Regions from separate parts of the Stutzerimonas tarimensis genome, predicted to be linked through region 1. Evidence: predicted binding sites of a transcription regulator. Region 1 holds the regulator's gene; each other region holds the start of a gene.
The links. The regulator FliA, encoded in region 1, starts transcription of late flagellar genes. The targets are predictions, from matches to a motif close to CTAAAGTTTNNNNNNNNNNNGCCGNTAA.
Positions count from the first base shown of each region.

Region 2: the regulator FliA is predicted to act here: its motif matches at 964-991, upstream of ACFOMF_RS00250 (methyl-accepting chemotaxis protein).
Region 3: the regulator FliA is predicted to act here: its motif matches at 992-1,019, upstream of ACFOMF_RS02620 (flagellar protein MotY).

Region 1 covers NZ_JBHRXZ010000029.1:43,269-45,521, reverse strand. Annotated here, with positions in the region: gene ACFOMF_RS17410 (protein phosphatase CheZ) at 1-196, opposite strand, end outside; gene ACFOMF_RS17405 (chemotaxis response regulator CheY) at 215-589, opposite strand; gene fliA (RNA polymerase sigma factor FliA) at 643-1,386, opposite strand; gene fleN (flagellar synthesis regulator FleN) at 1,383-2,210, opposite strand.
Region 2 covers NZ_JBHRXZ010000001.1:42,083-44,335, forward strand. Annotated here, with positions in the region: gene ACFOMF_RS00250 (methyl-accepting chemotaxis protein) at 1-924, opposite strand, end outside; gene ACFOMF_RS00255 (hypothetical protein) at 1,091-1,408, opposite strand; gene ACFOMF_RS00260 (acetoacetate decarboxylase family protein) at 1,628-2,251, shown strand; gene ACFOMF_RS00265 (hydroxysqualene dehydroxylase) at 2,234-2,253, opposite strand, start outside.
Region 3 covers NZ_JBHRXZ010000003.1:133,117-135,369, reverse strand. Annotated here, with positions in the region: gene ACFOMF_RS02620 (flagellar protein MotY) at 54-962, opposite strand; gene pyrC (dihydroorotase) at 1,112-2,155, shown strand; gene rnt (ribonuclease T) at 2,152-2,253, shown strand, end outside.

The DNA.
Region 1 (2,253 bases):
CGATGGCGCTGTGAAGCTCGCGAGTGAGCTTTCCCACCTCGGCGTAGAGGCCGCGGTCACGTGACTGGTTGAGCTTGTTGATGATGTCCGTTGCTTCAGCGAAGCGCCCTTGCTGGAGGCTCTCGATCAGTTCAGGAGCGTTGGCCCTGAGGCTACCCTCGAAGTCGCTCGGGGCGGCATTGTCTGTCTGCGCCATATAGCCCTCTCGGCGAACTCAGTTGCTCACGCGCTGGAAGATCTTGTCGATCTTTTCTTTGAGCACCTGGGCCGTGAACGGCTTGACCACATAACCATTTACCCCGGCCTGCGCGGCCTCGATGATCTGGTCGCGCTTGGCCTCGGCGGTCACCATCAGCACCGGCAGGTGCTTGAGGCGCTCGTCGGCACGCACTGCACGCAGCAGGTCGATGCCGCTCATGCCGGGCATGTTCCAGTCGGTCACGAGAAAGTCGAAGCTGCCGCTCTGCAACATCGGCAACGCGGTGGTGCCGTCGTCCGCTTCAGCGGTATTGGTAAAGCCGAGATCACGCAAAAGATTCTTGATGATCCGCCTCATCGTCGAAAAGTCGTCGACGATGAGGATCTTCATGTTCTTGTCCAAGGTTCGACCTCCAAAAAAGCCTCAATAACCCGGCGAATGGCCTAGCGCGCTCGCCACTCACCCAGGCGCGCGCGCAAGCGGGCAGCACACTGACTGTGCAACTGGCTGACGCGCGACTCGCTGACTCCCAGCACCTGACCGATTTCCTTCAGGTTCAATTCTTCATCATAGTAAAGTGATATCACTAATTTTTCTCGCTCGGGCAACTGGGCGATCGCCTCCACCAGGGCGCGCTGGAAGCGCTCGTCCTCCAGTTCCCGGAACGGCTCCGGATGCGCGCTTTCGGCATCCTCGTTGAGGTCGCCGCCCTCGCCTGCCTGGAATAGATCGTCGAAACTGAACAGGCGACTGCCCTGGGTATCGCCCAGGATGCCGTAATAATCTTCGAGACTTATCTCTAGTTCGGCCGCGACCTCATGATCTTTAGCGTCGCGCCCGGTACGCGCCTCCACCACCCGTATCGCGTCGCTGACCATGCGAGTGTTACGGTGGACCGAGCGCGGCGCCCAGTCCCCCTTGCGCACCTCGTCGAGCATCGCGCCGCGGATGCGGATGCCCGCGTAGGTCTCGAAGCTGGCACCCTTGCCGGCATCGTATTTGCCAGAGGCTTCCAGCAGGCCGATCATGCCGGCCTGCATCAGGTCGTCGAGCTGCACGCTGGCCGGCAGACGCGCCAGCAGGTGGTAGGCGATGCGCTTGACCAGAGGCGCGTACTGCTCGACCAGGCGACGCGAATCGCTGGCCTGGGCCTTGTTGGAATACATGCGAAGTCCCGCGCCAGTCATGCCGAAGTACCTGCAACAGGCTGAACCATACGTTCGATGAAAAACTCGAGATGGCCGCGCGGGTTGACCGGCAGCGGCCAGTTGTCGACCTTCTGCGCGATCGCCTTGATGGCCAGGGCGCACTTGGAACGCGGATAGGCTTCGTACACGGCGCGCTGCTTTTGCACGGCCTTGCGCACCATCTCGTCATAGGGCACGGCGCCGACATATTGCAGGGCGACGTCCAGGAAGCGGTCGGTCACCTTGCTCAGCTTGGCGAACAGGTTGCGCCCTTCCTGAGGGGTATGCGCCATGTTGGCGAGCACGCGAAAGCGATTCACGCCAAAGTCGCGGTTGAGCAGCTTGATCAGTGCATAGGCATCGGTGATGGAGGTGGGCTCGTCGGTGACCACCAGCAAGACTTCCTGCGCCGCGCGCACGAAACTGATCACGCCATCGCCGATGCCCGCCGCAGTGTCCACGATCAGCACATCGACGTTGTCGCCGATGTCGCTGAAAGCCTGGATCAGGCCAGCATGCTGCAAGGGCGAAAGCTGCACCATGCTCTGGGTGCCCGACGCCGCCGGCACGATCTGGATGCCGCCCGGCCCCGGAATCAGCACGTCGCGCAGTTCGCACTCGCCGGCAATGACGTCGGCCAGGGTGCGCTTGGGGGTCAGCCCGAGCAGCACGTCGACATTGGCCAGACCGAGGTCGGCGTCCATCAGCATCACCCTGCGGCCGAGATCGGCCAGGGCCAGCGACAGGTTGACCGATACGTTGGTCTTGCCGACGCCGCCCTTGCCGCCGGTCACTGCTATCACCTGTACGGGATGTTTTCCCATGTGTCTCTTACCTTCTTGCCAGGTCCTGGGGCCGTCAATGCGC
Region 2 (2,253 bases), on a different contig from region 1:
CCGCTCGGAACGCTGGGACTGCGCCGCCACTTCACTGACCATGCTTGTCAGCTGGCCGGTCATGTCCGTGATCTGGCTCACCATGCCGTGGATCTTGTCGACGAAGCGATTGAACGAGCGCGCCAGCTCGCCCAGCTCATTTTCACCCTGCTCCGGCAGGCGATGGGTCAGATCGCCCTCTCCAGCCGCGATGTCGTCGAGCTTGGCCTTGATCACCTGAATCGGGCGGGTTACCGAGTTGCTGATCAGCACACCGGCAAGGCCCAGGGCGATCAGCAACACCGCGGCGATTCCCAGGATGCTGGCAAGAATGGTATTGACCCGCGCCTCGAGGTCCTGCCGTACAGCCTCGATGGCCAGTTCGACCCCGTCGAGGTTGACGGCGGTGCCCAGGGCCATGTCCCACTTGGGCAGGTAGAAGCTGTAGGCGAGCTTGGGCACCCTTACGTTTTCGTTACCCGGCAGGGGCGATGAGTACTCGACGAGGTAGGTGCCGTTCTTGGCCACGGCGACCAGTTCCCGGTTGACGAAGACGCCGTTGGGATCGCGCCGCTCGCTGAGGTTGGCGCCGATGTCCACCGGACTGTCGCCGCGGAACAGCCGCACCACGTTGGAGTCATAGGCGAAAAAATAGCCGTCGGTGCCGAATTTGATTTTCGACAGGATGGCGATCGCCTGGGCGCGGCTGGCCGTGTCGCCCGAATAGGCGGGCTCGTAAAGATGACTGACGCTGCCGACGCCAATGCGGATGTAATCTTCGAGACGATCACGGCTTTCCTTGAGCAGGCGTTCCCGGGTCAGCTTGACCTCGTGCTCGGCCATGTCGCGGAGAATCTTCGCCGCCGCGCCACTGAGCACCAGAGCGAAGAGGATGACCGGCACGACGGCCAGCAAAAGTACTTTTATCTTCAACGTCATACGCATAGCGGCAGTTCTCGGGCGGGAGTAGTGATTGCTCCCACAAGATCGGCCGCAACAGGCAGAACTGGAATTTTTCGTTCAGGTCATGGATGAGCGGGGCCAGCCGCACCGCTCGACCGCTGTTCTGCCTGTCCGCGGAGATGGCCGTGGCATCCCCGCGACCCCATGACTAGCCGAACCGCCGCTGAGGCGGATCCTGGCGCGTAGCCGGGGTAAAGGGGTGCGTGTCCACACCGTCGGAAAACAGCACGCCGTCAAGCTGACCGCTGCGAACCAGGATCAGCAACTCGCGTCGGGTGTCGAAGATCGTTTTCAACAGATCCCGGCGCGAATTCATCGAAGGCAGCGGCTTCTCCAGATAACGGCCGTTGGCGCGATCCAGCACCACGACCAACCGCAGGCCCTCTTCATCGTCCAGGCATTTGCTCTCAAGCGGTAGAAAAGAATGCTCCAGGATGAACCTGGCTTCTTGTTTTTGTAAGGTCATGACCATGCCTCATGTGGATGCTGCGTTACTGACAGGAATGACCGTTTTTTATATAGGGTAATTCTTGGCTGAGAATGGACGCGCCATCGGTTCTGAAGTTCCCTGCGGCGAGAACAATCTCCACCAGAGCGCCCTCCAATGCGCGTTTGTCTGTCGCAGATCAACGAAACCTTTGTAATGTCGCGGCCTTCACGAAGAAAACAGACTGAGCGGACAGCCATGAACGAGACGCCATCCCAGCCGTTTCCTCCTGCCCCCTGGCACCTGCAGGGCTCGGCCTGTGCATCGCTATGGCAGGTCGCGGCCGCCAGCCTGCCGCAAGCCGGCCCGGCGCCGCTGCGACTCGCGGGTCGCCTGCTGGTCCTGACCGTCTGGGCCCGCTACACGGAAGGCACCCTCGCCTATGACGAACTGGCCCTTGCGGTACTGCAACGGGCCCGTCCCGCGCCCTCGCTGACGGTCGGGCCGATCTGGGTCAGCGACAGCCACGCCGCCGCCGGGGGACGAGCGCTCTGGAGCATTCCGAAGGTCCTTGGCGAATTCACTACATGCACCAGTGATCGCCGCTTTACCGGGCAGTTGAGTCAGGCGGGAACGGCGATCGCGACGCTGGAATTCACCTCCCGTATGGCACTGCCCGGGCGGCTGCCCCTGGTTGGCCATGCCCTGCAGCGCGGAGCCGCCGGACACCTTTGCAGCGCCCGATGCAGCGCACGCGGGCGGCTGGTACTGGGCAACGCTGCCTGGGACTTTTCGGCCGAGGGGCCGCTGAGCTTTCTCCGGGGTCGGCGGCCGCTGGCGAGTCTGCGGCTGGAGTCGTTGCGGCTAGTCTTTGGTACCTGAAC
Region 3 (2,253 bases), on a different contig from region 1:
CTCCCGGGGGGTTGTAACGGAAAGCGGAGATTCTACTGGTCACGCGTGTTCTTTTACAGAGCCCGTGCACCGGCCGGAAGCGGGCGCTGCTCTTCAGTCGCGCTGGCCACCACCTCGCGCTCGAGTTGCAGTGTCACACGCCGGTTTTTCGCGCGGTTGGCAGGGCTGCTATTGGCGACGAGCGGATAGCGCTCGCCGTGAAAGCGCACCGTGATGCTGGATTCGTCGATGCCGTTGGCCATCAGGTAATCGCGTACGGCCAGCGCGCGGCGGCGGGACAGCTCTCGGTTGGTCAGTCGGTCGCCACTGTTGTCGGAATGGCCATCGAGGTAAATGCGGTTGACGCTGGGGTCGGCCGCCAGGAACTGCAGAACCAGGTCGAGCCGAGCCTTGGCGGCGTCATCCAGGTCGGCACCAGCCGTGGAAAATGGCAGCTGTGTCTGACGGATCTGATCGAAGTTCACTGGCAGCAGCCTGGAGGAGCAGGCCAGATACTCTTCGTAGGCAGAGGCGAAGCGCGCTGGCAACAACCGCACCTCCAGGGGCTCGCTGCCGTGCCTGGTACGATGACGGACCACCGGGCTACGGCCTTCGAGCAGGCCGCTGAGCAGGCGCCCGGCCTGATAGGGGCTGCTGTCGAACACCACCTCACCCGCGCGAATCCTTACCTGACCCAGGGCGATGTCACTGCGATTGGGCTGCCAGGGCGCAGCCGCGGCAAGCAAGGTTGCAGAGCCGTCGCCAAACCAGCGCTCCTGCGAGCGCAGGCGGAACACTGCTTCTTCGCCGGCCCGACGAACGAACTCCCCCGTCCCCAGCCCCGTCACAGGCTGGGCCAGCCGGCACTCGAAACGGTCACCTTGCACCTGCCACTCGACCCGCTCCAGACGCGTCTGAAACGTGAGAGCGCAAGCCGTCGGCGCGGCAAGCAGGCTGGCAAGGACAAGCAGAGGCAGGCGCACAGGCCCTCCGACACGGTTGTTCAAGGAAAGTATCGGTGGCTGATCTGGAAACTTGAGCTTGCCAATGCCGCACGCCGGCAGCTGCCCCCAGACAGCCCGTTTTCCGGTAGCATTCCGGCCATCATCCGAAGATGCCCTGGAACACCCGCATGACCGATCGCCTTACCCTGTTGCGCCCAGACGACTGGCACATCCACTTGCGTGACGGTGCCTCGCTGCGCCATACGGTTGCCGACGCCGCGCGCCAGTTCGCCAGGGCGATCGTCATGCCTAACCTGGTCCCGCCTGTTCGCAATGCTGACGAGGCCGCCAGCTACCGCGAGCGCATCCTCGGCGCCTTGCCCGCCGGCGGCCGCTTCGATCCGCTGATGGTGCTCTACCTGACCGACAGCACTCGCCCCGAAGACGTGCGCGCGGCCCAGGCGTCCGGCATCGTCTACGCGGCAAAACTCTACCCGGCCGGAGCCACCACCAACTCCGACTCGGGCGTGACTCGCATCGACAACATCTTCAGCGTGCTGGAGACCATGGCGGAAGTCGGGCTGCCGCTGCTGGTGCACGGCGAGGTGACCCGCGCGGAGATCGACGTATTCGATCGTGAAAAGGCATTCATCGACGAGCACCTATCGCGGGTGGTCCAGCGATTCCCGACGCTCAAGGTGGTGTTCGAGCACATCACCACGCGCGACGCCGTGCAGTTCGTCGAAGAGACAGGCACAAACGTCGGCGCGACCATCACCGCACAGCATCTGCTCTACAACCGCAACCACATGCTGGTCGGCGGGATTCGTCCGCACTTCTATTGTCTGCCGATCCTCAAGCGCAATACTCACCAGGAAGCACTGCTGGATGCGGCCACCAGCGGCAACGCGAAATTCTTCCTCGGCACCGACTCGGCCCCCCATGCACAACAGGCCAAGGAGGCCGCTTGCGGCTGTGCCGGCTGCTACACCGCCTTCGCGGCTCTCGAACTCTATGCCGAGGCTTTCGAACAGCGCGATGCACTGCACCGCCTGGAAGCCTTCGCCAGTCACTTTGGTCCGGACTTCTACGGATTGGCCCGCAACACCGAACAGGTCACCCTGGTGCGCGAAGACTGGACAGTGCCCGCGCAGCTGCCGTTCGGTGATCGCCAAGTGGTTCCGCTGCGCGCGGGCGAGACACTGCGCTGGCGGCTGGAGAATCGTGCATGAGCGGTAGCGAATTCGAAGACGAGCTTGAGCACAACCTGCCCGGTTCGGCCCGTACGCCCATGGCTCGTCGCTTTCGCGGCTACCTCCCGGTGGTGGTG